3 regions of the Hymenobacter humi genome follow, and region 1 is predicted to be linked to each of the others. Evidence: riboswitches for the same ligand, from Rfam matches in the RefSeq annotation. Region 1 holds a riboswitch; each other region holds the start of a gene.

Region 1 (10,313 bases):
GTGAGCACGTGGCCGAACAGCACAAACAACACCGTGCACACCGCCAGCGAGCCCAAGATGCCGATGGGCATGTTGCGCTGCGGGTTCTTGGTTTCCTGAGCCATGGTGGCCACGATGTCGAAACCGATGAATACGAAGAAGATAACGCCCGCCCCGCGCAAAATCCCGCTCAGGCCAAACTCGCCAAACGTCCCGGTATTGGCCGGAATGTAGGGTTGGTAGTTGGCCGGGTCGATGTATTGCCAGCCCAACGCAATGAATACCAGCACCACCGCCACCTTCAGGGCCACCACCAGCGCATTGAACCACGCTGAGCCCTTGGTCCCACGCGTGACAATGGCTGTGATGGCCAGCACGATGAGTATGGCCGGCACGTTGACGAAGCCCGATACCACCGAGCCGTCGGCCAGCGTGGCTTTCTCAAAGGGCGACATCACCAGTTGAGCTGGAATGTGCAGGCCGTACTTGCCCAGAAACTTGATAAGGTACTGCGACCAGCTGATGGCCACCGTGGCCGCGCCCACGGAGTATTCGAGCACCAAATCCCAGCCGATAATCCAGGCGAACAGCTCGCCCATGGTAGCATACGAATAAGTGTAGGCGCTACCCGACACGGGTACCAACGCCGCGAACTCGGCGTAGCACAGCGCCGAAAAGGCGCAGCCCACGGCAGCTACAATAAAGGAAAGGGTGACGGCCGGCCCGGTGTTGTTGGCCGCGGCAATGCCCGTCAGGGAAAAGAGGCCGGCCCCAATAATAACGCCGATGCCAATAGCAATGAGGCTAACGCCGTTGAGGCTGCGCTTGAGGGTGTGAGCCCCCGTTTCGGCTGCTTCCAATCGAAGCAGCTCCAGTGATTTTTTTAACATGAAATAGTTGAGGCGCGCCGGTGGGCAGGTTGAATTGCCGATAGGCACATGGAAAGTAGGAACGCGCCTTGGCGCGTTCAGCAACAGAACAGTTAGGCGGACGGAAAGCTATTTTTCCGTCCGCACCGTCGTTCCGGGATGGAACGCGCCGAGGCGCGTTCCTCCAGAGTTAGGCTAATACTTGAATGACGGCTTCCGAGAACCGCTCCATTTCCTCTAGCTGCGGGCTGGCCTGCAGCAGAAAGAAGTCCACCCCGACCTGCTCGAACGCGCCGATGCGGTCCTGAATCTGGGCGGGCGTGCCGGTGAGGCCGGTACGCAGGCCGCGGTTCGATACCGAATAGTCGTGCAGCGATACTTGCTGCTCGAGCCTGCGTGCCGGCCAGCCACTGCTGGTAGTTGCCGTAGCCCGCGGCCGACGCCTTCACGTTGGTGATGCGGTCGAGCTCCTTCTTCACGTCCTGGTCGTTGTCGCGGACGATGGTGTAGCCAGCCACGCCAAACTTCATGGGTGGCAAGCCTTTCTGCTCGCGGCGGCGACGCATATCGGCAATGCGGGCACCTATTTGCTCGGGCGAGTCGCCGTGCATCACGTAGCCGTCGCACTGGCTCGAAATCAGGTCCTTGGCCGCTTCCGACTCGCCGCCGGCGTACAGGAAAGGCGTCTTGGCGGGCTTGGGCTGCAGAACGTTATCGGCCACCTGATAGTACTTGCCGTCGTAGCTGAAATGGTCCTGCTTCCACACATTTTTCACCACGTCGAGCCACTCCCGGGTGCGGGCGTACCGGTCGTCGTGCTGCTCGAAGTGCAGGCCGTACTTGGTGGCCTCGTCGCGCCACCAGGCTCGACACCACGTTCAGCGACAGGCGGCCGGGGGCAATCAGGTCAATGTTAGCGGCCTGCTTGGCCAGCTGTGCCGGGTTGTGGAAGGTGGGACGCACCGCCACCATGATTTCCAGCTGCTCGGTCACGGCAGCAAGGGCGGCAGCGGTGCTCCAGGCTTCCATCGAAGGAGCTTCCGTGCCCTTAATGTCGTTTAGGTACAGCTCGGCGATGAGCGTGAGGTCGTAGCCAAGGGCTTCGCTGCGCTGCGCCAGCTTCTTGACGTAGCTCCAGTCGGTGGGCATCTGCTCGTCTTCCACGTTGCGCAGCCAACCTCCAAAAATGGGCATCCAATATCCGAATTTCATGGCTTAGTGTATTGATTCCGTGACGAGTTGTTGAGCTGGTGCGGCCGTGGTTGCGGCAGTAGGTTGGGCTAGGCTGCCGTTGACGGGCAGTTGGGTTTCCAGGTAATCCACGAAGCGGGCGTAGGGGTCGAAGCCCACCACGTTCACTGCATCGGCCACGAAGTTGGAGAGGGCGTTGATGTCGTAGAACAGCACGTCGCCGCTGCGGTCGTCGATGAGGTATTCGATGCCGCCCACGTCGATTTTGGCGGCGGCCACGATGCGTTCCACGGCGGCAATCACGTCGGCCGGCGGGGTAAAGGCTTCCACCTGAATGCCCTTCTTGGGCGCTTCGGTCAGGCAGAACTCGGCCGACTGCTCTTCCGGAATCTGGCAGATTTCGGCCGGGCACAGGTTGAAGCTCTCGCCGGTGGTGTACACCTTCATGGCGTAGAGAAACTTGCCATCGAGAGTCTCTACGCGGTGGATGTTGCCGCCGCGGGGCGTCACGTATTCCTGCACCAAGGCGGTTTGGTCGATGCCCAGGTCAATCTGGTTGTTATCAACCGCCGCTTGCAGGCCCTCCGGTGTGTCGAAGCGGATGATGCCCGCGCCGCTGCCGCCGATGTTCACCTTCACCACGATGGGGAAGCGCAGCTCTTTGGCTGCATCCACCGCCCGCGAGGCGTGGTTTATCACAAACGACTTCGGGTATTTCAGCCCCAGCGACTCAAACAACGAGAGCTGGCGGGCTTTGTTGGTTTCGATGGCCGTGGCCGCCGAACCGTTGATGATGCGCACGCCCAAGCGCTCGAGGTGGGTGGCGTAGCCGGCCGTATGAAAAATGCCCTGCCCGTGCCCACGCAGGTAAGCCGAGGAGCTCATGCGGTTCACTACAAGGCTGTAGCGGCTTTCCTTTTCCGAAGGATTGAAGAGGTGATGAGCGGCATCAATTTTTTCGTAGGGCAGCTCGCGGCGGTCCAGCTCGGCAAACAGCGGCTTAAACCATTCGGGGTGCTCGAAATAGATGCCAATGGGCTTTTGAATCAGCGACATAATCAAAAAATAGAAGTTGAGAAACGAGGTTGAAATTGGATGGGTCAGCTCCAATTTGGGCTGGCACCACCGGGGCAGAAAGCCCAACAATTGAAAGAGCCCTGACTGGTCAGATGGTGGCGGCGCCTCAGCTTCAGGGGGTTCCCACCGCGCCTCGCGTTAGCCCAAGGCTAGGGCGGCAGGGCTTGCTAGGCAGCAATGCGGGGCGGCATGAAGCCAGCCCAGCACGAGCATGCAGGAGCAAGTAGAAACCCAGAAAAGGTGGAAGCGGCGCCGCGGGCGGCCACAAAAATGCAGGCGTGCGCCAGCCCCAAGCTTGCGCAACTGCCTACCTACCCGCGAAAAACCATTCGGGACAGGCTAAGCCAGACAACAGCAACAACAGCCCATGGCTGCCCGACGCATGACAGCGGCGAGGGCAGTTACAGCAGTAATCGGAAGGGGGAGTTTGTTGGCAGCGTCCACGGCAACTTGTTTTTATATGGTCAGGAATTGGCACCTTGCCCACGAATGTGGATGGTTGCCGGCGCGTCTTAGAGCCTGTCTCTCAGCGCCTCTGTATAAAAACAATCCTTTGGGGATAAAGAATTGATACTGCAAATATACAGCGAAGCCCCCGATATGTTCCAAATCGGGGCTTCAAAAGAAAAATGATGTTGAAATGCGCCTCGGCGCGTGCCTACTTCTGCAGGGCCAGGCGCACGCCGCCCATCAGCCAGCGGCTGGGCATTTGGGCTCCCAGCAGGTCAGAGTACTGCTCGTTGAACAGGTTCTGCACCTGGCCGGTGAGCCAGAGTTTCTTAGGCAGCAGCGCCACCTCCAGCCGGGCGTTGAACACCATGTATTCCGGGTCCAGCGTGCGGTTGATGCCGGCTGCGGCGTTGCGGTCGCGCTGTTTCCATAGGCCGCTGAGGCTGCCGTTTACCCGGGTGGTGGAGAGGCTAACCGTACCAGACGCTACCTGGCGGGCAATGTTCGCCAGGTACTGCGAGGCAATGTTTTCGGCGTTGGTGACCCGCACGTAGGTGTAGCCCAGGCTGCCGTCAAGGCGGGTAGTTGAGCTAAGCTGGCGCATGAGGCTCAACTCCGTTTCGACCCCGCTGGTGGTCACGTCGAACAGGTTTTGGGCAAAGCGGTAGGTTCGGGTGGCGTTGAGGTTGGTGAGGCCGGTGGCTTCGATAACCTGGGCGCCCGATACGGGCACGTAGTCTATTTGATTGTTGCCCTTCCGGAGAAAATAAGTCGCCTTGGCGGTGAAGCCAGCGAACGGGCGGTAGTCGGCGCCGGCTTCGTAGTTGAGCGTACGCTCGGCCTGCAGTTGGGGATTGCCCACGTTAAACCCGTTGGGCACGATGCCGGGCCGGCCGTTGGACGTGTAGCGCTCCGTAAAGTCGGGGGCGCGAATGGCCCGGCCGATGGCGCCGCGCACCGTCAGTACCTCCCCTAGCTGCTGGCTCACGTTGAGCTGAGGCACGAGCTCGGTTCCGTAGGCCTGGTCGTGGTCGAGGCGCAGGCCGCCGGTGAGAGCGAGGCCGGGGGCGGGCGTTACGGCCACTACGCCAAAGGCGGCATAGTGCCACTGTGCGTGGTTGCCGCGGTCGTTGCTTTGCACGGCGCGGCGGTCGGCCTGGGTGCCCAGCGTAGCGCGCACCTTGTCCGAAAACTGCTGCTCGTGGCTCAGCAGCACGTTGGTGTAGTGCGTGAGGTGGTCGCTGGCCACGGACGTGGGCGTAAACACATAGTAATCAGTGCTGAGGCTGGTGGACACCTGCGCCTCGGTGCGGGCGCGCTCGTTGTGCTGGTAGCGCACCTGGCCCTGGTACCAGTCGCGGTTGGTGGTTTCGCGGGCCTGGTCGGTGGGGTTGGTGGTGTAGAAATACTGGGCGTTGTAGTCGCGGCGGTCGAGGCTGGCGCGGGCGGCCAGGTTGAGCTTGGGGGCCACTCGTAGGCGGCCGAGAGCGAGTAGGTTTTCAGGTCTACGTCGCTGCGCAGGCTGCTGGGGGCGTTGCGCAGCTGCCCGTCGGTGGTGTTGAGCAGGATGCCGCCGCCCAGGCGCAGGCGGTTTTTGGCCAGGAAGCCGCCGGTGTTGGTGTGCCAGAGGTTCCACTCGCCGCGCATGGTGGTGCTGCTGAGCTCGGCTTCGTCGCGGCGCTCGGTGGCCGCGAAGGTTTTGGTCACGATGTTGATGACCCCGCCCACGGCATCGGGCCCGTAGAGCGCCGCGCCGGCGCCGCGGATGATTTCAATCTGCTCAATTTCGGCCGGGGTGATGGGCATGTACGCACCGAAGTGGCCCGACAGCGGGTCGTTGAGCCGCACGCCGTCGAGCAGGAAAAGCACCTGGTTGAAGGTGCTGCCGCGCAGGCTCACGTCGGCCTGCGCCCCGAAGCTGCCGCGGCTCTGCACCTCCAGGGCCGGCAGGCAGCGCAGCAAATCGTCGAGGGAATTGACCGGGTAGCGGGCCACGCTGGCCCCCGAAATGACGGTAACGGCGTGGCCGGTCTGGTTGAGCGGCTGGCTCAGGCGCGAGGCGTACACCGTGACTTCGCGCAGGCTGCGGCTGCTGTCGGCCGCGGTCTGCGCCAAGGTGTTAAGCGAAAAGAAAAGACCGAATGCGGGGGCCGCGAGGCGTAAAAACTGCATCACATTGAGCTGAATGAGGCCACAAACTTACAGGCCGAAAGCGACCCGGACCGTCGGGCAGGCATCACGGGACTAGCTGAACAGTAGAGAAGCAGTACTTCTCGCTAATAGTCAGGCAGCGGCGGTAGCACGCACACTTTCCCTACTTTCGTAGCCGGATGGGCAACCTCGCCAGTGCGGCGCTGTCCTTCGCGCGAATCCTCATTTTATCAAACCGTTTTCATGAAGCACCTTTTAGCGCTGGGCCTGCTGGGCCTGGTGTCCGTTTCGCCGGCATTGGCTCAGGCTCCTGCCACTCCCGCCCCCAAGGCGATTTCTCCCTACCGGGCCTCGGCCACGAAGGTCAACGACTTGGTGCACACCAAGCTCGACGTGCGCTTCGACTACGCCAAGCGCTACCTCTACGGCAAGACCTGGATTACGCTCAAGCCCCACGCCTACCCCACCGATTCGCTGCGGCTCGACGCCAAGGGCATGGACATCAAAGCGGTAGCGCTGATTAATGGCGAGCAGCAGGTACCCCTGAAGTACACCTACACCGATGGCGCCAACCTGCGCATCAACCTGGGCAAGACCTTCAAGCCCGGCGAGCAATACACCATCTACATCGACTACACCTCCAAGCCCGACGAGCTGAAGGTGCAGGGCAGCGCCGCCATCACCGACGCCAAGGGCCTGTACTTCATCAACCCCGACAGCGCGGTGAAAGGCAAGCCGGTGCAAATCTGGACGCAGGGCGAGACCGAAGGCTCGTCGGCCTGGTTCCCGACCATCGACCGGCCCAACCAGAAAACCACCCAGGAAATCAGCATGACCGTGCCGAGCAAGTATGTAACGCTCAGCAATGGTGCTTTGGTAAGCCAGAAGCCCGCCGGCCCCGGCCTGCGCACCGACACCTGGAAAATGGACCTGCCCCACGCCCCCTATCTCTTCATGATGGCCGTGGGCGACTTCAAAATCTACAAAGACACCTGGCGCGGCAAGGAAGTGAGCTACTACCTCGAGCCCAAGTACGCGCCCTTCGCCAAGCAGATTTTCGGCAACACGCCCGACATGATGGAGTACTACTCCCAGCGCCTCGGAGTGGAGTACCCCTGGAACAAGTACAGCCAGATTGTGGCCCGCGACTACGTGAGCGGCGCCATGGAAAACACCACCGCCACCCTGCACGGCGAGCAGGTGCAGATGACCGACCGCGAGCTGCTGGACCGCGAGTACACCAACGAGTCGGTGATTGCCCACGAGCTGTTTCACCAGTGGTTTGGCGACTACGTGACGGCCGAATCGTGGTCGAACATTACCGTGAACGAGACCATGGCCGACTTCTCGGAGGGTCTCTACGCCGAGCACAAGTACGGCAAAGATGCCGCCGACGCCCACTACTACCGCTACCTGCGCCGCTACCTGAGCTCGCCGCGCGACGCCGCCAAAACCCTGGTTCGCTTCCACTACGAGCAGCAGGAAGAGGTGTTCGACCTGGTGAGCTACCAGAAGGGCGGTGCCATCATGGACATGCTGCGCACCTACCTCGGCGACGACGTATTCTTTGCCGGCCTGCAGAAATACCTCAAGGACAATGCCCTGGGCAACGGCGAAGCGCACCAGATGCGCCTGGCGTTCGAAGCCGTGTCGGGCCAAGACCTGAACTGGTTCTGGAACCAGTGGTACTTCGCCCCCGGCCACCCCGTCGTGACCATCGACTACGCCTGGGACGCGGCCAAGAAAGTGCAGTCCGTAACCGTGAAGCAGACCCAGCAGGGTCAGACCTTCCAGTTGCCCTTCACCATCGATTACTACGTGGGCGGCAAGGTGCAGCACCAGCCCGTAGTGATGACCGAGGCCACCCAGACCTTCACCATGCCCCTTTCGGCCAAGCCCTGGTGGTGAACGTGGATGCCAACAAGAAAATGCTCTGGCAGAAAACGGATACCAAGTCGATGGCCGAGTACGCGTATCAGTACGCCCACGCGCCGTTGTTCGTCGACCGCCGCGAGGCCGTGGACGCCGCGGCTAAGGAACAAACCAACCCCGCCGCCCGCACCATCCTGCTGGCTGGCCTCAACGACAAATTCTACAGCGTGCGCCTCGGCGCCATCGAGCCGCTGAAGCTCGAAGACAAAGCCGTGGCCAAAACTTTCGCATCGGCCCTGCGCAAGCGGGCTGCTATTGAGAAAGAGCCCGCTGTACTGTCCAGCCTGCTCACGGCCATAGCCAAGCTCAAGGACAAAAAAGACGAAAAGCTCTTCACCAAGCAGCTCAACAGCCAGTCGTACAACGTGCAGGGCGCCGCACTGCGGGCCTTTGCCGCGGTGCAGCCGGCCCAGGCCATTGCCCGCGCCAAGACCTACGAAGACGACAGCCACGGTGCCCTCACCGAAGCCGTGATGGAGGTGTATGCCAAAAACGGCAGCGCCGCCCAGTGGCCCTACGTGCGCGACAAGTTCGACGCGGCCCGGCCCCAGGGCAAGTTCAACCTGATGGAGCCCCTGGCTGCCATGCTCGGCCGCCTCGACGATGCGGCCGCGGTCAACGAAGGCATCACCCGGTTGAAAGACCTCGGCGTGAAGTACAAGGTCTACGGCGCCGACAAGCCCGTCATTGGCCTGCTGCAGGGCGTGGCAACGGCCAAAGCCGGCAAGCCCGCCGCCGCCGAAACCCAGCAGGCGGTGGAAAAGGCAGTAGCCGAAATCCAGGCGGCTAAATAGAGCACCTACCGCACACAAAAAAGGCCTTTCGCATTGCGCGAAAGGCCTTTTTTGTTATTGCAGCGAGCTTATTCGGCTACGCTCGCCAAGGGCTGCTTGGCTTGGTCTTGCTTGGGCGCTTTCCCGTTTTTGGCCGATTGGTCGGCCTTGGCCTCCAGCTCTACTGCGGCCGTGGGCTGGGGGCGTGCGCGGCTTCCGCGTCTTCGGGCACCTCGGTGCCGTAGATGTGCTCCATGTCGCGCATCACGTCGTCTTCGCTCACGTTCAGGTCCTTGAGCACACCGTCGGCAATGTCGTACACGAGGCCGTGCAGGCGCGGCGGGTTCTCGCCGCGCATGGCGTTCTGGATGATGTTGGTTTTGGACAGGTTGCGCACCTGCTCTATCACGTTCAGCTCAACCAAACGGCGCAGGCGCTGGGTTTCGTCCTTGATGCGTAGCACTTCGGTTTCGTGCAGCCGCACCACGTCGCGGATGTTCACCAGCCAGTTGTCAATCAGGCCATACTGCTTGTTGGAAGCCGCCGCCGCCACGCCGCCGCAGCCGTAGTGGCCCACCACCAGAATGTCTTTCACGCCCAGCACTTCCACGGCATACTGCAGCACCGACAGCAGGTTCATGTCGGAGTGTACTACCAGGTTGGCGATGTTGCGGTGCACGAACATTTCGCCCGGACCCGTGCCGGTGATGCCCGACGCCGGCACCCGCGAATCGGAGCAGCCAATGAACAAGTACCGCGGGGCCTGGCCGTTGGCCAGGCGCTGGAAAAACTCGGGGTCGTCGGCTTTTTTGGAGGCCACCCATTGGCGGTTGTTTGCGAGAATTTTTTGAATGCCGGACATAATAGAAACTTGTTTTTGCTTGTTGCCTCGGTATACACCAACGTGTATGCCGGGAGTTGGTTAAGGGAAAGTAACAGTTGAGGCTTTCGTCGCCGTGCAAGCTCCTTCCCGAACGGGTAAGTACACAACGAAGCCAGCCCAATAATGGCTCAATTAATGGCCGGCTACGGCTACCTCGCGGATGCCGCGCAGCTCCAGGTCGATGTTGCGCTCGGCGGCCACCTGCTTGTAGGTTTCAATGGCTTCCAGCACGTCGTGGTCGATGTCGGCCGACTTGGTGCCGTCGAGAATCACGCGGCTGTTGGCCGGGAGCCGGTCCAGCGCGCTCACAATGCTGGCCTTGTTCAGAAACGACACGTGCTCGGACAGGCGCAGGTAGAACGTGCCGGGCTCGCGGCCCGGAACATCGCGGCTGATGAAGTACGCCTGCTCGGCGTTGGCTTTCAGGATAAAGAAAAAGCCCACGGCCATGCCCAAGCCCACACCCTTGAGCAGGTCCGTGAACAGCACCGCTATAATGGTGACGATGAACGGGATGAACTGCGCGTAGCCCAACTTCCACTGCGTGTGGTACAGCACCGGCTTGGTCAGCTTATAGCCCACCATCAGCAGCACGGCCGCCAGCGCCGACAGGGGAATCATGTTGAGCACCGAAGCCAGGAACAACAGGCTGGCCAGCAGCAGCAAGCCGTGGATAAAGGCCGACATCTTGGTTTGGCCACCCGCGCCAATGTTGGCCGACGACCGCACAATCACGGCCGTCATGGGCAGGCCGCCAATCAGGCCGCTCACCATGTTGCCGATGCCCTGGGCAATCAGGCTCGCGGTTGGGGGCGTGCGGCGCTTGTGCGGGTCGAGCTTGTCGACGGCCTCTACGCTCAGCAGGGTTTCCAGCGAAGCCACAATGGCAATGGTGAGGGCGACGCCATAAACGGCGGGGTTGGCAAAAGCCGACCAGTCCGGAAATTTCAACTGGCCGAATAAGTTGCCCAACGACGAAATCACGGGCAGATTGACCAGGTGCTCGGG
Region 2 (10,313 bases), 1.6 Mb from region 1:
GCAAGTGGCTGTTGAGCACCGTGATGTCGGAGAAGCCGGCTATCCACTTGGGCTGCTGGGGGAAGCGCGAAAAGTCCAGGCCATCTACCAGGCGGGCGGTGCCGTAGCCGCCGCGGGCACACAGAATGGCCCGGATGCTGGGGTCGTCGAGCCTGCTGCTGAAAATCGCGGCGCCGCAGCTCATCGTCGCCGGCAAACTGGTGGTGGTCGCCGTTGATGCTCTCGCCGAGCACCACCTCCAGGCCCCAGCTTTCGAGGGTGGCAATGGCGGGCGCCAGCTCGGCGGCGCTGATTTTGCGGGCGGGACTGACAATGGCCACGCGCTGGCCGTGCTGCAGGGCAGGGGGAAATAAAACCGACATAGGGGAAGAATAAATCGCCTGCAAATAACGCAGGACTTGCCGCCCGGCCGGGGCACATTCCATATGCCGTGCTTGCCGAGTAAGTTTGATGAAAGATTCAGCCCAACCTCAGGGGCTGGTTCTGCGTCAAGCACCAAGCTCGTCTTTCTCTTAATCCCTTTATATGAAGTCTACTTTACTATTCGCCTGGCTGCTGGTTTTCAGCGCCTGGCACACCGCCGCCGCGCAAACCCCCATCGACACCACGGGCGGCCGCTTCTACCAGCCCATCTTCCCGAATGTGAGCGTGAGCACCGTGGCGTACGGCTCGGCTGTTAATTACCTCGGCAACACCCAAACGCTGCTGATGGACGTGTACCAGCCCGCCGGCGATGTAGCAGCCGAGCGGCCGGTTATCATTTTTGCCCACCAGGGAGGCTTTGTGACCGGCTCGCGCGTCGATGCCTACATGGTGAAGGTGTGCACCCAGTTTGCCAAACTGGGCTACGTTACGGCCAGCATCGACTACCGGCTGGGCTTTGTGCCAACGGGCTTGCGAGCCCCGGCCGATACCCCGCAGGTGGCCATAGCGGCCATTCGGGGCATGCAGGACCTGCGCGCCGCGGTGCGCTTCTTCCGTAAAGATGCCGCTACTGCCAATGCGTACCGGGTCAGCCCGAGCCGCATTGTGGCGGGAGGTTCATCGGCGGGGGCCTTTGCCGCGCTGGAAGTGGGCTACCTGGACAAAGCCAGCGAAGTGCCGGCCTATGTGGACCTGGCTGGTCTGGGTGGTATCGAAGGCGCGAGCGGCAACCCCGGCTACTCGAGCGCGGTGTTGGCCGTGCTCAACCTGAGCGGGGCCACCGAGCGGCCCAGCCTCATTGAGCCCGGCAACGCGCCGCTCTACAGCCTGCACGGCACAACCGACACCACCGTGCCGTACCTGCAAGGGAAGGTGGGCTCGCTGCTGCCGCCCAAGTATGTCTTTGGCAGCGGCCGCCTGCACCCCTATGCCACCACGGTGGGCGTGCCCAACACCCTGCGCACGCTGGACGGAGCCGGCCACGTGCCGTACGAAAGCAACGATGCCTATGCCGATATCGCGTTCCGGGACATGCGCGACTTTCTGCGGCCGCTGCTGGTGCCCGTCACGGCGGCGTACCCCAGCCTCGTGATTAGTACGCCCACCAACGTGCCCGCTGGTTCTTATCAGGACATCACCATCAACAGCAGCCAAGCGGTGCTCACCGGCAACATCACGGTGTATGGCAATCTGGTGGTGCGCAGCCAGCCCGGCCAGACGCCCGGCTCGCTGAAAACCAACTGCTTTGTGGTGGACGGCCCCGGCAGCTTTGAGCTGCAGGCCGGCGCCACGCTGCGCATCTGCGACGCCGCGGGCATTGCGGCCACGGGCGCTACCGGGGCCATCCGCAACACCGGCACTCGCACCTTCAGCCCCGATGCCGGCTACGCCTACGAAGGCGCCACCGACCAGGTAACCGGCTCCGGCCTGCCCGCCCAGGTGCGCGAGCTGGAAATAGCCGTGCCCGCCGCCAATGCCGTGGCCCTGACCAACGCACTCAGCATCAGTCAGAAATTTGTGCCCACGAGCGGCTTGCTCAACAACAGCGGCCGCACTGTGACGCTGCTTTCGAGCGCCGCGGGCACAGCCCTGGTCGCCCCCGGCGCCGGCACCCTGAGCAGCGAGCTCACCGTGCAGCGCTACATCGACCCCACCGTAAACAAGGGCCTGGGCTACCGGCACATCGCCTCGCCGCTCGACAACACGACCACGGCGGCGCTGGCCACGGCCACCTTCACACCGGTACTCAATACCGCGTACAACAGCAGTGCCCGGCCCGAGCTTGTGCGGCCCTTCCCCAACGTGTTTGCCTACGAGCAGGAGCGGGTGCTGACCTCGCCGGCCACGAGCTACTCGGCCTTCGATAAAGGCTGGGTGGTGCCCGGCGCGGGCACGGCGCCGCTGGTGCGCGGCCGGGGCTACACCGTGAACCTGGCAGCCGGCCAGACGCTCAACTTCACCGGCCCGCTGACGCGCAACAACGAAGCCATTACTACGACCCTCAGTGGGGCCGTGTCGCCCGACGGCGGCTGGCACCTGCTGGGCAACCCCTTCGCCTCGGCCCTGAACTGGGACAACGTGACGGTGCCTGCGACCATGAGCGCGGCCATGTCCATCTTTGTGAGCACCAGTCAGTACGATGGTCGCTACCGCGCGTACGTGCGGGGCGTGGGCGGTGCCAGCACCGTGCCGCTGGCCCAGGGCTTTTTCGTGCGTTCGCTGGATGCTGCTCCGGTCACCCTCACCCTCCCGCTCGCTTCCCGCATCACGGACTTTGCGGCGGCCAACGTTGCCCAGCTGCAGCGCGGCACCGCCGATGCGCGCCCGCTGCTGCGCCTCACCCTGACCGATGCCGCCCAGGCCGCCGCGTTCGACGAAACTTACCTCTACTTCGAAGCGGGCGCCAGCGCCGGCCCCGATGCCGGCTTCGATGCCTACAAGCTGCCTAACCCCAGCCGCCTGGACCTGGCTTCGGTAGCCGATGGGCAGGAGCTGGCCATCAACGGCTTGCCGCTGCTCACGGCGCCCATCGTCGTGCCGCTCAGCCTCGTGGCTCCCCACACCGGCGCCTACGTGCTGGCCGCCGACCAGCTCCGCAACTTTGCGCTCGGCACCACCATCACCCTGACCGATGCTGTGGCCGGCAGCCGCACCGTGCTGGCGCCCGGCACCGAGTACCGCTTCTCGCTGGCGGGTCTTACGGCGTCGGGCCGCTTTGCCCTGGAGTTCCGCCCCGCCAACGTCACGGCCACCAGCCCGGCGCAGGCCTTGGCCGCTCAGCTGCAGGTATACCCCAACCCGGTTTCGGGCAGCTTCACGGTGCGGCTGCCGCGGCCGGAGGGCAGCAACGGTTCCGTTTCAGCTCAACTCACCAATGCCCTGGGCCAGACGGTGCGCAGCCTGCGGCTGTCGTCTACAGGCAGCCAAACGCTGCAGGCCGAGGTGAACGTGCGCGGCCTCGCGCCGGGCGTGTACCAGCTGCATCTCAACGCGGGCGGTACCCCGGTGGTGCGGCGCGTGGTGGTGCAGTAGCTTGAGCTGCAGCGAGTTTAAAAGGTTGGGCAGCTATTTTAGTAGCTGCCCAACCGGCTCGGGCGAAACACGTTATCGTAGCAGGCCGGCAGCACTTGCGGGCTGTTTATGGGTTGATTCGCCATCCGTCTGCTTGCTATGAAAACACTTCTCCTCCTCTTCGCCTTCGTGCTGCTGAGCGGCTTGCAGGCCGCCACGGCCCAGATTGATACCACGGGCGGGCGCTACTACCGCCCCATTTTCCCCAATGTAACCGTGACGGCGGGCGTGAGCTTTGGCTCCGCGGTGAACTCGGCCGGGGCCACCCAGCAGCTGCTGATGGACATCTACCAGCCCACCGGCGATGCGCTGGCCCAGCGGCCGGTTATCATTTTTGCGCACCAGGGCGGCTTCGTCGTGGGCTCCCGCGCCGACCCTTACATGGTCAGCGTGTGCACCCAGTTTGCCAAGTTGGGCTACGTCACGGCCAGCATCGACTACCGGCTCTTGGACGCGGCTACCATCCTGACGGCTTTCGATTCGGTTAACATTGCCAAGGCGGCCGTACGGGGCATGCAGGATATGCGCGCCGCCGTGCGCTTTTTCCGCCAGGACGCCGCCACCGGCAAAACCTACCGCGTGCAGCCCAACTATATCACCGTGGGCGGGTCGTCGGCGGGGGCCTTTGCCGCGCTGGAAGTGGGCTACCTCGACAAAGCCAGCGAGGTGCCGGCGTACGTAGGAATTGCCGCTCTCGGCGGCATCGAAGGCGCAAGCGGCAACCCCGGCTACTCCAGCGCGGTGCTGGCCGTGCTCAACCTGAGCGGGGCCACCGAAAACCCCGGCCTGATTGAGCCGGGCAATGCCGCCCTGTGCAGCGTGCACGGCACCGCCGATGCCACCGTCCCCTATTTGCAGGGCCGCCTGGGCTCGGTATTCCCACCCAAATACGTGTACGGCAGCGGCCGCCTCCACCCCCGCGCTACGGCGGTGGGCATTCGCAACACGCTGCGCCCCTTGCGCGGGGCCGGCCACGTGCCGTTCGAAAATAACGCCGCTTACGCCGACACCACTTTCCGAACCATTCGCGATTTCCTGCGGCCCGTGCTGGCTCAACCCGGCACGGTGGTCACGGCCCTGAAACCAAATGCCGGCAAAACCGGCTCCGCTCCCCAAGCCTACCCCATCCCGGCCGATGAGGCCGTTCGGGTGGTACTGTCCGAAGCCTGGCCCCTGACCACCGAAGCCGAATTGCTGGATGCCACCGGCCGCGTGGTGCGTACCCTAAGCCCCGGCTCGCGCGACCTGGAGCTGCCCCGGGGCTCCCTCCGCGCCGGGATTTATTGGTTGCGGTTCGCTGGCCAGGTGCCTCTTCGCATCGAGTTCAGGTAGCGTGGCTCCTGTGAATTAAGCTGCAAGAGCGAAAGAGAAAGAACGCGACCTGCGGCCAGGCTCAATGCGCGAAACTGGGCGCGTAGAACAGTTCCAGAAAGTGGGTGATGGCCGCCGTTTCGAGCAGGAAGCCGTCGTGCCCGTAGCGCGAATCCAGCTCGGCGTACATGGCCCCGGGAATGTGGTTGGCCAGCTCCCGCTGCTCATTGAGCGGAAACAGCACGTCGGAGGTAATGCCCAGCACCAGCGTGCGGGCCCCGATACGCCGCAGGGCCGCCGGCACCCCGCCCCGGCCGCGGCCGAGGTGGTGGGTGTCCATGGCGCGGCTCAGGGCCACGTAGCTGTAGGCGTCGAAGCGGGCCACCAGCTTCTCGCCCTGGTAGCGCTGGTAGGTGCTGGCCCGGTGGCTGTTGAGTCGGTCGTCGTCGGGGTCGGTTTGGGTTTCGGCGTAGGCCGAGTAGCTGCGGTAGCTGAGCAGGGCCACGGCCCGGGCCGCACGCAGGCCGTCGTCGCCCCCGCCGTGCTGGCCGGCGGCATAGGTGGGGTCGGCCTCAATGGCCAGCCGCTGCGCTTCGTTGAAGGCAATGCCCCAGGCCGAGTGCCGGGCGTTGGTGGCAATCACCACCAGGTGGTCGAACAAATCCGGCCGCTGCACGGCCCACTCCAGTGCCTGCTGCCCCCGAGCGAGCCGCCAATCAGCGTATGAATGTCCTCGAGTTCCAGCTCCTGGCGCAAGGCCTCGTGGGCCGCCACCAAGTCGCGGATGGTGAGCAGCGGAAAGTGCTGGTAGCGCGGCTGGCCCGTGGCAGGGTCGGCGTCGAGCGGGCCGGTGCTGCCGTAGCAGGAGCCCAGCACGTTGGCGCACACTATGAACCAGTCGGCCGGGTCGAAGTGGCAGCCCGGCCCCACCAGGCCCGCCCACCAGGCTCAACGCGTCGGCGTTGGCCGTGAGGGCGTGGCACACCCACACCACGTTGTCGCGGTCGGCGTTGAGTGGCCCCAGGTGTGGTACGCCACGTGGGCGCCCACCAAGGTTTCCCCGCTTTCGAGGCGAAGGTCAGGAAGGTGAAAAATCTGGTCCATTGTCTTGGGTTGTTGCTGGTTTTTGGTTTCTCGTTGCTGGTTTCTAGTTTCAAGTAGTTTCAAGTTGTCAGCCTGCATATTGCTAGGAACCAGAAACCAGCAACGAGAAACCAGAAAAACTATACCTCCAGGGGTTGGGCGTGCTCGAGCTCAGGCTCGCCTGTTGTCACTTGCTCGGTGGGCCGGGCGTCCGTGTTTCCGATAGCGTCGAAGGCCTGCTGCAAGTCGGCTTTGATGTCTTCAAAATGCTCGATGCCCAGCGAGAGGCGCAGCGAAGTGGGCGTAACGCCGGCGGCTAGCTGCTCGGTGTCGCTCAGCTGCTGGTGCGTGGTGGCCGAGGGCTGGATGATGAGCGTTTTGGCGTCGCCCACGTTGGCCAGGTGGCTGATGAGCTTGAGGTTGTCGATGAACTGCGTGGCCGTTTCCTTGCTGCCTTTCAGCCGGAAGCTGAGCACGCCGCCGTAGCCGCGCTTCAGGTACTTCTGGGCCAGGCGGTGGTAGGGGCTGCTGGCCAGGCCGGGGTAGTTCACGCTCTCTACCTGCGGGTGTTGCTCCAGCCAGTTGGCAATTTTGAGGGCGTTTTCCACGGTGCGGTCCACGCGCAAACTCAGGGTTTCGAGGCCAATGAGCAGCTGCCAGGAGTTGAACGGGCTGATGGCCGGGCCAAAGTCACGCAGGCCTTCCACCCGCGCCCGGATGATGAAGGCGATGTTGCCGAACGGGCCGCCTTTGCCGAATACGTCGTTGAATACCAGACCGTGGTAGCCTTCGCTGGGCTCGGTAAACTGTGGGAACTTGCCGTTGCCGAAGTCGTAGGTGCCGCCGTCCACAATCACGCCGCCCACGCTGGTGCCGTGGCCGCCAATCCACTTCGTGGCCGACTCCACCACGATGTGCGCGCCGTGCTCCAGGGGCCGGAACAGGTAGCCGCCCGCCCCAAAGGTGTTGTCCACAATCAGGGGCAGGTCGTGCTTGTTGGCGATGGCCGCAATGGCCTCGAAATCGGGAATGCTGTAGCTGGGGTTGCCGATGGTTTCCAGGTAGATGGCCTTGGTCTTGTCGTCAATCAGGGTCTCGAAGCTGGCGGGGTTGTCGCCGTCGGCAAAGCGCACCTCGATACCCAGGCGCTTGAACGCCACCTTGAACTGGTTGTAAGTGCCGCCGTACAGGAAAGCCGAGCTCACGAAGTTGTCGCCGGCTTGCAGAATGTTGTTGAGGGCAATGAATTGGGCTGCCTGGCCCGAGCCGGTGGCCAGCGCCGCCACGCCGCCTTCCAGGGCCGCCACGCGCTGCTCAAACACGTCGGTGGTGGGGTTCATCAGGCGGGTGTAGATGTTGCCGAACTCCTTCAGGGCAAACAGGTTGGCGCCGTGTTCGGCGCTTTTAAACACGTAGGACGTGGTTTGGAACAGCGGCACGGCGCGGGCCCCGGTGGTGGGGTCGGGCTGCTGGCCGGCGTGGAGTTGGAGGGTTTCGAAGTGCAGGGGAGAAGCAGACATGATAATGCGATTTTGAAGTGATATAGGACCCGTAAAAACGATAGAAAATGGGCGCTGGTAGGCCTGGAAAGGCAAATAAGAGCGCCGCGAAAACCCCAGGGAAAGCCCGTGCTGTTGGGGTGGCTCAAGCACGCCGAGCGCCGCAAACGGACACACGGCCGCGCACGTCGGCCACCGAAAAAACCACTAAGAGGGGAGGAGAAGCTAAGCCGTTAGAAGGCTAGCGACAACAGCACGGGCCGCAACAACACATTCGCATTCGCTCCATATTTGGAGCAAAGGCCCGGCGGCTGTGGGCCGAAACGAAAAAGCCCGAAACCACGGCGCGCAAAGCAGCCGAAGGAGTCGGGTTAAAAAAGCGAAACGAGAAGAGTTTTCCATGGCACTCGAGTCATATGCCCCATCGTGGCCGAAACCGCAGTGGGTAGGAATTGGCACCTTTCACAGGAAGGAAGGTTGCCAGCGGGTCAGGGAGCCTATTCTCTCGCCGCTTCTGTATAAAACTTAAAACTGCCCGCCGTTAGCAGGGAGTACCCAGTTGGTAAGGGCAAATGTACGGGAGAAATTTTTTTGCGGGCAAGCGAGTGGCGCAAAAATGTTTGAAACGTCTTGCCAAGCGCAGCCGGTGGTACCTCACCCCTTCCGGGCATGGCCCCGGCCTCGGTTCGCTTGATGCGCGAAGCCCGCGGAGAGGGGAGCCACGGCAGAAGAACCAGGCTCAATTTTAAAACAGCAAGGCCCGACTCAATTGAGCCTGGCCTTTTCATTCGATTATATATAACGTCAGGCCCCCCTGTCTTTTGGAGAGGGGCCGGGGCCGTGCCCGGCAGGGGTGAGGTGCCACTCACCATGACGGCCTTTTTAGCTCAACACCGAACCCGTGTAAACACAAAAAAGCCACCCTGAAACAGAGTGGCTTTTCTCACCTTTTTCTGCAAAAAAGTACCTAGAGACTAGGTAGGGTCAACACCTGGCCCACTTCAATGTGGTCAGGGTTGTTGCCGATGAGGCTCTTGTTGGCCTCGTATATCTGGTGCCACTTAGCGGCGTCGCCGTAGTGGTTTTTAGCAATTTTGGAAAGCGAGTCTCCGCTCACTACGGTGTACGTGTTTCCGGTAGCAACCGGATTGTTGGCGGTGTTGTTACCGAAAAAGTCGGTGCCACCAGCAGCCGGCTTGGCGGCGGGCTCTACGGGCTTTTGCTCGCCTTTGTCGCTGAGAAAATCAAAGAGTCCCATGATTAAGTTCAATTAGATGAAAAATAGTAGAGCGTCAGTTGCCCAAAGGCTCGCTGACACGGCACATATACGGGCAAGCTGGGGCGGGGTTTCGTTCTAAACCCTTTTGCGCGTGGTCCGTAAGCCGACGAGCCCACCACCGCGTGGCTTGTTCCCTAATCTTTCACCATCACACTCGTTCTCATGAAAACTCAGTCGCTTTTCTCGCTTCGTTATTTTGCCAGCCTGCTGCTCCTGCTCTCGCTCTTCGTTACTGCTTGCGGCAGCGACAAAGGAAAGGTAGAAGGCGTGAACATGCTGTACGGTACCGACAGCAAGGTATGGAAAACCGCTAAGGAAACCAGCTCCACCGGCGACAAAGTGAAGCAGACGGACGCACAAAAGCAAGAGGAGCTCCGCATTTTTGCCAACGGCACCTACAACATGACCGGTGCCAACGGTGCAGTCTCGGGAAAATACACCTTTGACCAGGCCGGCAAAACCATCACCATGACCCCCGACGGCGCCACCGCCAGCAACACGTTCACCGTGGAAACCCTCACCGACGACAAACTCACGCTGAAGTCGGCCGACGGTGCCGCGCTGATGCTGGAGTCTGAATAGTAACATTTTTCAATGCCAAAAAAGGCCCCGAACCGCAGTGGTTCGGGGCCTTTTTTGTTGGTAGGCGCCATCAGGAAACTTTGGTGTGCACCGAGGGCCGCTTGATAAACACCCGCGCTACCCATCGCGGCAAAAACACCATGCCGAGCGCCAGGTACAGGTAATACGTCACGACCCGGTAGAGCAGCACCATGAAGCTGGTCATGGTGGCGGTGCCGATGAACTTGCCGAAAAAAGTGGGAAAGGCCCCTTCGGCAATGCCCGCGCCGCCGGGCGTGATGGCCAGCAGCAGGATGACCTTGTAGGTGATGTTGCGGGCGAAGATGAACAGAAACGTGCCCGCGTCCATGGGCACAAAGGCGGCGATGAGGCAGCCGATGATGGCGTAGCGGGCCGTCCAGACAAAGGCCGTGCTTACGCCCGCGTGCCACCAGTAGCGTGGCCCGTTGCCGCGCAGGCTGCTCCGAGGCCAGCACCATTTCCTGGCCGTGGCGGTAAGCCACACGCCGCCAGCGCCGCAGTACCGCGAACGAAAACAGCCGCACCAGAATCCGGCGCACCGAGCGGGGATTCACAAAAATGGCGTAGAGCATCAGCCCGGCGTAGAGCAGCACAAAAAAGTAGCTCACCCCAAAAGCAATGCGCAGTGTGGCCACAAAGCCGGTTTGCAGGGCCTCGTGGGGGTACAGCCCGGCGCCGGCCACCAGCACCACCAGCGGCACCATCAACACGTAGTACAGGTTGTCGAGCAGCGCCGTAACCATGATGTAGGCCAGACCTTTGCCCAACGGAATGCCTTCCTTCTCCAGAATAAACGGGGCCACCCCGGTGCCGCCCTGCCCCGAAGGCAGCACGCAGGAGGCAAACTCCCAAATCATAATCACGTCCAGCGCCTGCCGGTAAGTCAGCTCGTCTTCGGCAATGTGGCGGATGCGGTAGATGTAGCCCAAATCGCGGGCAATGAGCACCAGCAACGCCACTAGCAGCCAGCGCCAGTCGGCATTCTGCAGCGGGGCCAGGTCGCCGGGGCGGTAGCTGCGGTAAAACAGAAACGCGACGACGCC
Region 3 (10,313 bases), 1.3 Mb from region 1:
GCAGAGCTTTTCGAAGCGGAAAAACTCTTCGTTGTCGAAGAACATCTGGGTCACGATGTAGTCGGCGCCGCGGTCCACTTTGTGGCGCAGGTAGCGGATGTCGGCGTTGTAGTTGGGCGCCTCGAAGTGCTTTTCGGGGTAGCCGGCCGTGCCAATGCAGAAGTTGGTGGCCCACACGTCGTCCTGCTCCTGGTCGAGGTACTCGCCCTTGTTCAGGTTGGCCACCTGGCCGATGAGGTCGCAGGCGTAGGCGTGGCCGTCAGGCTCGGGCTTGAACACGCCTTCTGATTTGATGGGGTCGCCGCGCAGGGCCAGGATGGAGTCGATGCCCAGAAAGTGCAGGTCAATCAGCGCGTTCTCGGTCTCTTCCTTCGTGAAGCCGCCGCAGATGAGGTGGGGCACGGTGTCCACGTCGAAGCGGTTTTTGATGGCCGCGCAAATGCCTACCGTGCCGGGCCGGCGGCGCACGGTTTTCTTCTCCAGCAGGCCGTTGGGGTGCTGGCGGTACACGTATTCCTCGCGGTGATAGGTCACGTCGATAAACGGCGGCTTGAACTCCATCAGCGGCTCAATATTGGAAAAGAGCGTGTGGATGTTCTCGCCCTTTTTCGGCGGCAGCACCTCGAAGGAAAAGAGCGTTTTGCCGTTGGCACGCTCCAAATGTTCGGTAACTTTCATATAAGTAGCGTGGACTCTGCGAGTCCGCGCATGGAAGCGTAAGGAAGGGTAGTTCAGGTATCGTTCAGGCGCGGACTCGCAGAGTCCACGCTACGTTACTTCGGTTCGTAGTTCAGGTTGGGCATTAACCACCGCTCCAAATCCGCCAGTTCCATGCCTTTGCGTTGGGCTATGTCGGCCACCTGGTCCTTGCCGATTTTGCCCAGGCCGAAGTAGCGCGAATCGGGGTGCGCGTAGTACATGCCACTCACCGAGGAGGCCGGGTACATGGCCAGGTTTTCGGTGAGCGTGATGCCGGTTTTCTCGCCCGCGTCGAGCAGTTGGAACAAGGTGATTTTCTCGGTGTGGTCGGGGCAGCCGGGGTAGCCCGGGGCCGGGCGCACGCCGCGGTATTTTTCCTGCACGAGGTCCTCGTTGCTGAGGTGCTCGTCGGGCGCGTAGCCCCAGAACTCGCGGCGCACCCGCTCGTGCAGGCGCTCGGCGAAGGCCTCGGCCAGGCGGTCGGCCAGGGCCTTCACCATGATGCTGGAGTAGTCATCGTGGTCGGCGGCAAACTGGTCAAGCAGCTTCTCGATGCCGATGCCGGCCGTGACAGCAAAGCCGCCCATGTAGTCCTGGCGGCCCGAGTCTTTCGGCGCCAGAAAGTCGGAGAAGGCGATGTTGCGGATGCCTGGGCCCTTTTCGCCCTGCTGGCGCAAGGTGAAAAACTCGGTGGCTACCGTGTCGCGGTTGTCGTCGGCGTAGATTTCGATGGTATCGTAATCAACGGTGTTGGCGGGCCAGAAACCGAGCACGGCACGAGCCGTGAGCAGCTTGCCGTCGATGATGCGCTTGAGCATGGCCTGGGCGTCTTCGAAAAGCTTGGTTGCCGCTTCGCCCAGGTTCTCGTCGGTGAGGATGCGCGGGTAGCGGCCTTTCAGCTCCCAGGTGTGGAAGAAGGGCGTCCAGTCGATGTACTCGGCCAGCTCAGCGAGGTCGTAGTCTTCCAGCACTTTCGTGCCCAGGAAGGTGGGTTTGGTGATGCTGGTGTTAGCCCAATCCGACTTGAACCCGTTTTCGCGGGCGGCCTCGATGGTCAGGTAATTCTTGTCGCGCTGGCGGCTGGCGTAGTCGGCGCGCAGGGCGGCGTAGTCGGCGGCTACCGTTTCGGCATAGGCCGCTTCGCCGGAGCCTAGCAGGCCCGCCGCTACGCCCACGCTGCGCGAAGCGTCGTTCACGTGCACCACGGGGCCACTGTAGGCGGGCGCGATTTTCACGGCGGTGTGCAGGCGCGAGGTGGTAGCGCCACCAATGAGCAGGGGCACTTTCATGCCGCGCTTCTGCATGGCCTGGGCCACGTACACCATCTCATCAAGCGAAGGCGTGATGAGGCCGGACAGGCCAATCACGTCCACGTTCTGGGCCTGAGCTTCGTCGAGAATCTTCTCCAGCGGCACCATTACGCCCAGGTCCACGATATCGAAGTTGTTGCAGGCCAGGACCACACCCACAATGTTCTTGCCGATGTCGTGCACGTCGCCCTTCACCGTCGCCATCAGAATTTTGCCAGCCGTCTGGCGGTCCGAGCCTTGCTTGTCGGCCAGCAAATACGGTTCGAGGTAGGCCACCGCTTTCTTCATCACGCGAGCCGACTTCACGACCTGCGGCAGGAACATTTTGCCAGCCCCAAACAGGTCGCCTACCACGTTCATGCCGGCCATCAGCGGGCCTTCAATCACGTCGAGCGGGCGGGCCAGCTCCTGGCGGGCGGCTTCGGTGTCTTCGTCAATGAATTCGGTGATGCCCTTTACCAATGCGTGTGAGAGGCGCTCCTGCACCGGCAGGCTACGCCAGGCATCGGCTACTACTTCGACTTTGCCTTTTTGCTTCACGGTTTCGGCAAATTCCAGCAGGCGCTCGGTGGCGTCGGGGCGTCGGTTGAGCAGCACGTCTTCCACCAGTTCCAGCAGGTCCTTGGGCACTTCGTCGTACACCGCGAGCCTGGTTGGGGTTCACGATGCCCATGTCCAGCCCCGCCCGGATGGCGTGGTAGAGGAAGGCCGCATGCATGGCCTCGCGCACCACCTCGTTGCCGCGGAAGGAAAACGAAATGTTCGACACGCCGCCGCTGGTAAGGGCGCCCGGCAGGTTCTGCTTTATCCAGCGCACGGCCTCGATGAAGTCGATGGCGTAGTTGCGGTGCTCCTCCATGCCGGTGCCGACGATGAGGATGTTGGGGTCGAAAATAATGTCCGAGGCCGGGAAATCGATGCTCATCAGCAGGTCGTAGCTGCGCTGGCAGATTTCCTTGCGGCGCTCCAGCGTGTCGGCCTGGCCTTCCTCATCGAAGGCCATCACGACCATAGCCGCGCCGTACTGGCGCACGGTGCGGGCCCGCTGCAAAAACACCTCCGGCCCTTCTTTCAGCGAAATCGAGTTGACGATGCTCTTGCCCTGCACGCACTTCAGGCCGGCTTCCAGCACGCTCCATTTCGAGGAGTCTATCATCAGCGGCACCCGCGAAATGTCGGGCTCCGAGGCAATCAGGTGCAGGAAGGTGGTCATAGCCTGCTCCGAGTCGAGCATGCCCTCGTCCATGTTGATGTCGAGCACCTGGGCGCCTTCTTCTACCTGTACCCGAGCCACGGCCAGGGCTTCTTCATAAGCACCGGTGCGGATGAGGCGGGCAAAAGCGCGCGAGCCGGTCACGTTGCAGCGCTCGCCCACGTTAACAAACAGGCTTTCGGGCTTGATGGCAAACGGTTCCAGGCCGCTCAGGTGGGTAGCGGGGGGATTTCGGTGGGCAGCGGGCGCGGCTTGTATTGCTCGGCCAGCTTGCTTAGCTCGGCAATGTGCTGCGGCGTGGTGCCGCAGCAGCCGCCCACCACCGTCACGATGCCGTCCTTCAAATAGTCTTCAACCAGCGCCGCGAATTCCTGGGCTGATTCGTCGTAGCCACCAAACGCATTCGGCAAACCGGCATTCGGGTAAGCCGAGATGTGCACGTTGGAAATCCGGCTCAACTCCTCCACGTACTGCTTGAGCCTGGTGCGCGCCGAGGGCGCAGTTCAAACCCACGCTCAGCAGCGGCAGGTGGCTGATGGAGTTCCAGAATGCCTCCACCGTCTGCCCCGAGAGCGTGCGGCCCGAAGCATCGGTGATGGTACCCGAAATCATGAGCGGCACCTGGCGGCCGCCCTCATCAAAGAACTTCTGCACGGCGTAGAGTGCCGCCTTGGCGTTCAGTGTGTCGAAGATGGTTTCGATGAGCAGGGTGTCGACGCCACCGTCTACGAGGCCGCGCACCTGCTCGAGGTAGGCGGTGGCCAACTCATCAAAGGTTACGGCGCGGAAGCCGGGGCGGTTTACGTCGGGCGAGAGCGAGGCGGTGCGGTTGGTGGGGCCCACGGCGCCGGCCACGAAGCGCGGCTTGTCGGGCGTGGAGTACTCGTCGGCGGCTTCGCGGGCCAGGCGGGCCGACTCGTAGTTGAGCTCATATACCACGTGCTCCAGGCCGTAGTCGGCCTGGGCAATGGTGGTGCCGGAGAAGGTGTTGGTTTCCACCATGTCGGCCCCCGCGGCGAAGTACTCGGCGTGGATGCCCTTGATTATATCCGGCCGGGTGAGGCTGAGCAGGTCGTTGTTGCCGCGCAGGGGCTTGGGGTGGTCGGCAAAGCGGGCGCCGCGAAAGTCCTCCTCGGTCAGCGGGTGGCGCTGAATCATGGTGCCCATGGCGCCGTCGAGAATCAGCAGGCGCTGGCGGAGCAGTTCGGGAAGGGGAGAGGGCGCGGCGAGGGTGGCAGTGGACATTTCTTTCGGGTTGAGTAACGGGCAAGCAGCGCGTATCCAGAAAGAAACCCGTACAGTTGAGTACGGTTCCGGCTGTCATCTTCTTTCACCTAAAAACGCGGTGAAACGGGAGTTGGCACCTACTCGCGGTAGGTTGCCAAGACGTCATCGGGCCCGGTCCCTCGGTCTTTCTGGATAGCAGCGTAGGGCGAAGATACAACGCAATGAAAAAATATGGGACAACTGCCACTTCAGGGCTGCTGCTCGCGCTGTTGCCCCGCTCTTGGTTTTAAGGCACCTCCATAGGACGGGGAGCGGTCTGACCTGCACCGATTTATTTAATAGTTGCTTATAGAACAGAACCAATTAGCTCAGGTAAAACATTGTCTCGGTTACTATTGACAACGAGGGCGCTACCGAAGAAAGTGAGGATGAGCTTTTGCTTGTTCGTATTAAAAATGCATATTTATGTCTTAATAATGTCATGTTTAATCTTGTGACAGTTCTTTTTAGCTCAACTAATCTGTAAAGTATTCATTATGCATCAGGCCCTAACCAGTACGTTGACGCTTGTTTGGTATTTTGTTCAAGCCTATGTTCTGGGGTCTTGTCTTTACGCTATTTCTTCGGCTGGTATCTTTCTGTTGTTCTACAACAAAATCAAGCGCCTGTTTACGCGTAGCGATGCCAGTACTACCGGGATAAGTACCAGGTTTGTGCTGCTAATCCCGGCTCATAATGAAGCGCGACTGTTGCCGGGGTTACTGGCCAGCATACAGCGGCTAAAGTATCCGGCAGAGCTATACAAGACCGTGGTAATTGCCGATAACTGCACGGACAACACGGCGGCCATCGCCAAGCGGGCCCGGGGAGTGCTTTGCCTGGAGCGTACAACGCCGGACCGCTCCGACAAGGCGCAGGCGCTGCAATACGCCAGCGGCAAGCTCCCGTTTCAGGGAGATTCTCCGGAAGCTGTGGTTTGCATCATCGACGCAGATTGCGCGCTGGCCGACGACTATTTGCTTGAGCTAGACAAAATGTACTCCCAGCCCGGTGCGGCATCGGTGGTGCAGTCGTTCCGAAGCGTGAGCAACGCGTTCGAGTCGGACGTGACCATCCTCGACGCCGCCGCCGAGGCCTTGCGGCAGTGGGTGCTGCTGGGCACGCGCAAGTTGCTGGGCCAGGGTGCATTTCTACTTGGCTTGGGCTGCTCCATGCGTCAGTCGGTTTTTGACGAGTTGGCGGCCCTGCCGGTAACTTCCCTGGCCGAGGACAAGGAGTGGAAAATACATCTGACCAAAAAACATGCACGTGGCCTACTGCCCCACGGCTCGCCTGAGCTACGAGGTCGTATGCGATGCAAAGGCGTTTCATAAGCAGCGCAAACGGTGGCTTTCGGGCTACTTCCAGTCGCTCAAAATGCACGGCCCGGGCATGCTGCTGCGCGGGATAAAAAATGGCAACCTGTCCCAATTAGACGTCGCCGCCGACCTGCTGCAGCCGCCCCGGTCCATCCTGCTGCTGGCAGCGGTGGTCGTTGGGGGCCTGAGCTTTGCGTTCGAAGAAGTGGCGCTGGTGAACGGATGGGGCTGGCTGGGATTCATTATAGCTTTCGCCCTCTACGGCTCCATTGGTCTGTGGCTGATTGGGGCCCGCCCACGGTCTTATCTGCTGCTGTTTTCCAGCTTTAAGCTCATCGCTACGGTGGCCAGGTCGGCGGGCGCCATTATATTGGGCCAAGGCGTGGAAGACTGGAGCGCCACCCGACAGGAACAGCAGAAGGTATAATGGCCTATTCCGGAACAACGGTGCTCATGTACCACGCGCTGCTGGCCCACCCCGGGCCCAGCCCCCACGCGGTGCATATAGCAGCCCAACTGTTTGAGCAGCAAATGGCGTGGCTTCACGCGCACCGTTACGAAGCCATAACCGTAGCGGAGCTGCACCGGCGGTTGACGGACAGTGAGTTAACGCCCAATACCGTGGTCATCACCTTTGACGATGGCTACCTGTCGTTGCTGACACAGGCGACTCCGGTCTTAAGTAAGTACGGCTTTGCCGCCACCCTCTTTCTGACCACCGGCTTTGTCGGGTTGCCAGAATTTCCGGCCTCATTCGCCGCCGCGGTGCCACCCGGCGACCGGCCGCTGACGTGGGCCGAAGTTCGGGAAATGCACGCTTTGGGCTGGAACATACAAGCGCACAGCTGCACGCACGTACCCCATGCCGGCCTGCCGGCCCAACAGCTGCGGACGGAGCTTGACGAGAGCAAGCGCCTCATCCAAAGCAATCTGGGCGCCGATGTTGCATTCTATGCCTTTCCGTACGGCAGCTACGACCGGCACACACTGCAGGCCCTGCACCACGCCAATTACCGGGCGGGATTTTCCGTGCACAGCGGCCAGGTCACTCCCTACCACGACTTGAAAAGGCTGCCACGCGTGGAAATGAACACCAGTTGCAGCCTGGAAGTCTTCGAAAGCCTGGTCCGCACGGGTCACGTTTCGAGTGCGGCTCAATACCGGGCCTGGGTGCGCGATGGGGTCTTTTATTTTCCTGTTGTCAAAGACACCCTTCAGAAAGTATTTAAGAGTTTGGTTAACTGACGCGGTAGGCCTCACAGCGGCCACGCTGGCCACACGCTGCCCGCCTCAAACACCGCCGGCTCCGGCGGCAGCTCCAGAAACGCCGTGGCGCCCAGCAGCCCGGCCAAATCACCGGACCCGCCCACGCGCAGCGGCGTGGCCAGGCGGCGCCCTTCCGTATCCACAGTCAGGCGCACTGGTACAAAGTGAGCCAGGCGGGGCTTGAAGTTGATGTCGACGGTGAGCACGGCCGGCGCGGGCGCTTCTTGGGCTGCGGTAGTTTCTAAAGCATCTGCTGGCTGCATGCAGGCCCGCAGCCAGGGCCGCACGTAGCGGCAGGCCGTGAGAAAGGTAGAAACCGGGTTGCCGGGCAGGCCGAATACCACGGGCCCTTCCGGCCTCGCGCCAAACCACATGGGCTTGCCGGGCCGCTGGTTTACCTCGTGAAAAATTTCCTCCACCCCAGCTCGCGCAGCAGGCCGGGCAGGTGGTCGGCGCGGCCCTTGCTTACGGCTCCGCTCAGCACCACGGCATCGAAGCCCGCGCCGAGGATGTTTGTCAGGCCCAGGCTTAGCTCTTCCCGGTCGTCGGGCAGGTGAAACAGCGAGACATCGGCTCCCGTCTGGGTGAACAGGGCTTGCAGCGCATACGCATTGGAACGCCGGATTTGGTGCGGCAAAGGCGTTTCAGTGATGCCCACCAGGCTCGTCGCCGGTGCTGATGACGGCGAGGCGCGGGGCGCGCGTTACGGCTATATCGGCGGCGCCTACGGTGGCGGCTACGGCCAGCTCGGCGGGGCCTAAGCGGGTGCCGGGCTTGAGCAGCACGTCGCCTCGGCGTCGGTCAGCCGCCTGGCCGTGGATGTTGACGCCGGGCGCCGAGGGCGGCGGAATCTGGATGGTGGCGCGGTTGTCGGCCAGCAAAATGTCCTCGTAGCGCACCACCACGTCGGTGCCGGGCGGCAAGACAGCGCCGGTCATCACTTCTACCGCGGCGTGCGGGTTCTGCAGCGGCTGGGGCGGGGCACCGGCGTACTGCGTGTGCTCAATTTCGAACTCGGTCTGGCCCGCGGCCCAGGCAGCGTGCACCACCGCTATGCCGTCCATCGCCACCCGGTTGAAGGGCGGAAAGTCGCGGTCAGCCACCAGGTTTTCGGCCAGGATTCGGCCGGCGGCGCGGGGCAGGGGCACGGTTTCGGTGGGGAGCGGGCGGGCGGTGGCCAGCACGCGGGCAAAGGCTTCGGCAACGGTGAGCATAAGGCGCAAGGAAAATGTAGAGACGCATATTTGCGTCTTCGCTGAACGATGTAACGGGCAAACGCCCGGCCGCTGCTCTATTTTGCCAAACAATCGGCGGCGGGAGTTGGCTATTGACACGTCGGCGGCAACAGTTGCTGTGGTACCAGCCATCCGTTCAACGATTAGACGCAAATATGCGTCTCTACGCTCTATGCTAACCAAGAATTTCACCCACGTAAACGCCGCTAACCAGCCCACCATGGTCGATGTGGGGGCCAAGGCACCCACCCGCCGCGTGGCCCGCGCCCGCTGCCGCGTGGTGCTGGGGGCCGAATTGTTGAGCCGCGTGCAGGCCGGCGAAATGCCCTCGCACAAGGGCCCCGTGCTGCACACGGCCATCCTGGCGGGCATTATGGGCGCCAAACGCACCTCCGAGCTCATCCCGCTGTGCCACCCGCTGGGCCTCGACGACTGCAAGGTCACTATCGAGCCCGACGGGCCCGATGCCCTGCGCGTGGAGTGCACGGCGGTAGTCACGGGCCGCACCGGCGTGGAGATGGAAGCCCTGACCGGCGCCACCGTAGCGGCCCTCACCATCTACGACATGTGCAAGGCGTTTTCGCACGACATCACCATCGATAGTGTGCAGCTTGTGGAGAAAACCGGCGGCAAGCTCGACTTCCATCGCGCCGAAAATTTGTAAATTTCACCATGGACAGTCATTTAAGCACAACCGCAAAACGTACCAAACACGCCGCCCTGGCCCGTCCCGATGTGGGCGAATTTGGCCGCCACGAGCCTGGCCATTTTGGGGGCGCCCTGCGGCGATATTCAAGCTCTGGTAGCTCAACTGCTGCCGCACTTGGCGCCCGCCCTGCGCGTCGCTTATGTGGATGCCGACCACGCCGCCGGTGATACTGCCGCCGCTAAAGCAGCTTCAGGCACGGCCACTCGCCCTGTGCCATTTGTAGCCGAAAACGGTCTTTCGGCTGAGTTGGTCGATAAAATCACGTATCGCCAGCTCAACCTGACCCGCGCGCTCGACAGGTTTTCGCAGCCCGAGCCTGCTGGCGCACGAAAGCGTGGTGCTGGTGAACGGCAACCACTTCCGGGCGCGCCAGCAAGTCGTGATTGTAGACCCGCGCAAGCCCCTGGACAAAAAGCTCGACCGTCTCACCGACGTGCGGCTGATTCTGCTAGCCGAAGGCCAAACCGACCTGCCCGCGGTGCTGGCCGAGCATTTGTCCAGCGCCCCGCTGCCGCCCGTGCTGCGCCTGGTCGATACGGCCGGCATCGCCGCCTTCATCCGGCAGTGGTACCTCGTGGCCGCACCCGTGCTGCGGGGCCTCGTGCTGGCCGGTGGCCGCAGCGAGCGCATGCAAACCGATAAAGGCGCGCTCCACTACCACGCCCTCGACCAGCGCCAGCACACGGCCGCGCTGCTCAGCGAGTTTTGCCCCGACGTGCGCGTGTCCGTCCGCCCCGACCAAGCGGCCGACCTGCCCGCCGGCCTCAAGCCGCTGCCCGATACCTTCCTGAACCTCGGCCCGCTGGGCGGCTTGCTGTCCGCGTTCCAGGCCGACCCCAACGCGGCGTGGCTGGTGCTGGCCTGTGACCTGCCCTTTCTTACCCGCCAGACCCTAGAGTTTCTGGTAACCAACCGGCAGCCCGCCCGCGCGGCCACGGCCCTCAAAAGCCCCTGGAACGACTTCCCTGAGCCGCTCGTGACCATCTGGGAGCCGCGCAGCTACGGGCAGCTGCTGCGCTTCCTGAGCCTGGGCTACTCCTGCCCACGCAAGGCCCTGATTAACTCCGATACTGAGTTGCTGGAGCCGCCCGTGCCCGCCGAGCTGCGCAATGTGAATACGCCCGAAGAGCGGGAAGCAGCCGAAAGAGAACTGATTGGGTAACCTGCCAAGAGCCAGTGGCTCCCCTTCGGCTGGCTATAGCCGAGGTGTCAGCCTTGCGCAAGAAATAGCGAACCCCTAACTCCTTGAAAACCTGCCCGACCGTTCTACGGTCGGGCTTTTTTGTGGGCCTTGTA

What was found. A riboswitch is a leader RNA that binds a small molecule or an ion and turns the genes downstream of it on or off. The one in region 1 is predicted to bind S-adenosylmethionine.
Region 2: linked by a shared signal. The riboswitch ahead of ACFQT0_RS05170 (O-acetylhomoserine aminocarboxypropyltransferase/cysteine synthase family protein) and the one ahead of ACFQT0_RS14280 (ATP-grasp domain-containing protein) in region 1 are both predicted to bind S-adenosylmethionine.
Region 3: linked by a shared signal. The riboswitch ahead of metH (methionine synthase) and the one ahead of ACFQT0_RS14280 (ATP-grasp domain-containing protein) in region 1 are both predicted to bind S-adenosylmethionine.

What each region holds. Positions count from the first base shown of each region.
Region 1 covers NZ_JBHTEK010000001.1:2,537,525-2,547,837, reverse strand. Annotated here, with positions in the region: gene ACFQT0_RS14295 (amino acid permease) at 1-869, opposite strand, end outside; gene ACFQT0_RS14290 (LLM class flavin-dependent oxidoreductase) at 962-1,681, opposite strand; partial or broken gene ACFQT0_RS14285 (LLM class flavin-dependent oxidoreductase) at 1,773-2,042, opposite strand; gene ACFQT0_RS14280 (ATP-grasp domain-containing protein) at 2,064-3,095, opposite strand; SAM riboswitch class I at 3,570-3,662, opposite strand; gene ACFQT0_RS14275 (TonB-dependent receptor plug domain-containing protein) at 3,775-5,037, opposite strand; partial or broken gene ACFQT0_RS14270 (TonB-dependent receptor) at 5,295-5,738, opposite strand; gene ACFQT0_RS14265 (M1 family metallopeptidase) at 5,961-7,625, shown strand; gene ACFQT0_RS14260 (hypothetical protein) at 7,622-8,443, shown strand; gene ACFQT0_RS14255 (carbonic anhydrase) at 8,604-9,242, opposite strand; gene ACFQT0_RS14250 (SulP family inorganic anion transporter) at 9,438-10,313, opposite strand, start outside.
Region 2 covers NZ_JBHTEK010000001.1:912,057-922,369, forward strand. Annotated here, with positions in the region: gene ACFQT0_RS05140 (S66 peptidase family protein) at 1-184, opposite strand, end outside; partial or broken gene ACFQT0_RS05145 (hypothetical protein) at 201-425, opposite strand; gene ACFQT0_RS05150 (T9SS type A sorting domain-containing protein) at 526-3,456, shown strand; gene ACFQT0_RS05155 (alpha/beta hydrolase fold domain-containing protein) at 3,595-4,827, shown strand; gene ACFQT0_RS05160 (hypothetical protein) at 4,889-5,482, opposite strand; gene ACFQT0_RS05165 (hypothetical protein) at 5,446-5,736, opposite strand; gene ACFQT0_RS05170 (O-acetylhomoserine aminocarboxypropyltransferase/cysteine synthase family protein) at 6,030-7,409, opposite strand; SAM riboswitch class I at 7,798-7,913, opposite strand; gene ACFQT0_RS05175 (LysM peptidoglycan-binding domain-containing protein) at 8,356-8,646, opposite strand; gene ACFQT0_RS05180 (hypothetical protein) at 8,830-9,249, shown strand; gene ACFQT0_RS05185 (hypothetical protein) at 9,320-9,754, opposite strand; partial or broken gene ACFQT0_RS05190 (lysylphosphatidylglycerol synthase domain-containing protein) at 9,792-10,313, opposite strand, start outside.
Region 3 covers NZ_JBHTEK010000001.1:1,262,023-1,272,335, forward strand. Annotated here, with positions in the region: gene metF (methylenetetrahydrofolate reductase [NAD(P)H]) at 1-678, opposite strand, end outside; partial or broken gene metH (methionine synthase) at 774-4,467, opposite strand; SAM riboswitch class I at 4,540-4,648, opposite strand; gene ACFQT0_RS07195 (glycosyltransferase family 2 protein) at 4,986-5,822, shown strand; gene ACFQT0_RS07200 (hypothetical protein) at 5,866-6,234, shown strand; gene ACFQT0_RS07205 (polysaccharide deacetylase family protein) at 6,261-7,052, shown strand; gene ACFQT0_RS07210 (hypothetical protein) at 7,064-7,492, opposite strand; gene ACFQT0_RS07215 (molybdopterin-binding protein) at 7,468-7,731, opposite strand; gene ACFQT0_RS07220 (hypothetical protein) at 7,718-8,287, opposite strand; gene moaC (cyclic pyranopterin monophosphate synthase MoaC) at 8,481-8,972, shown strand; gene ACFQT0_RS07230 (NTP transferase domain-containing protein) at 9,352-10,179, shown strand.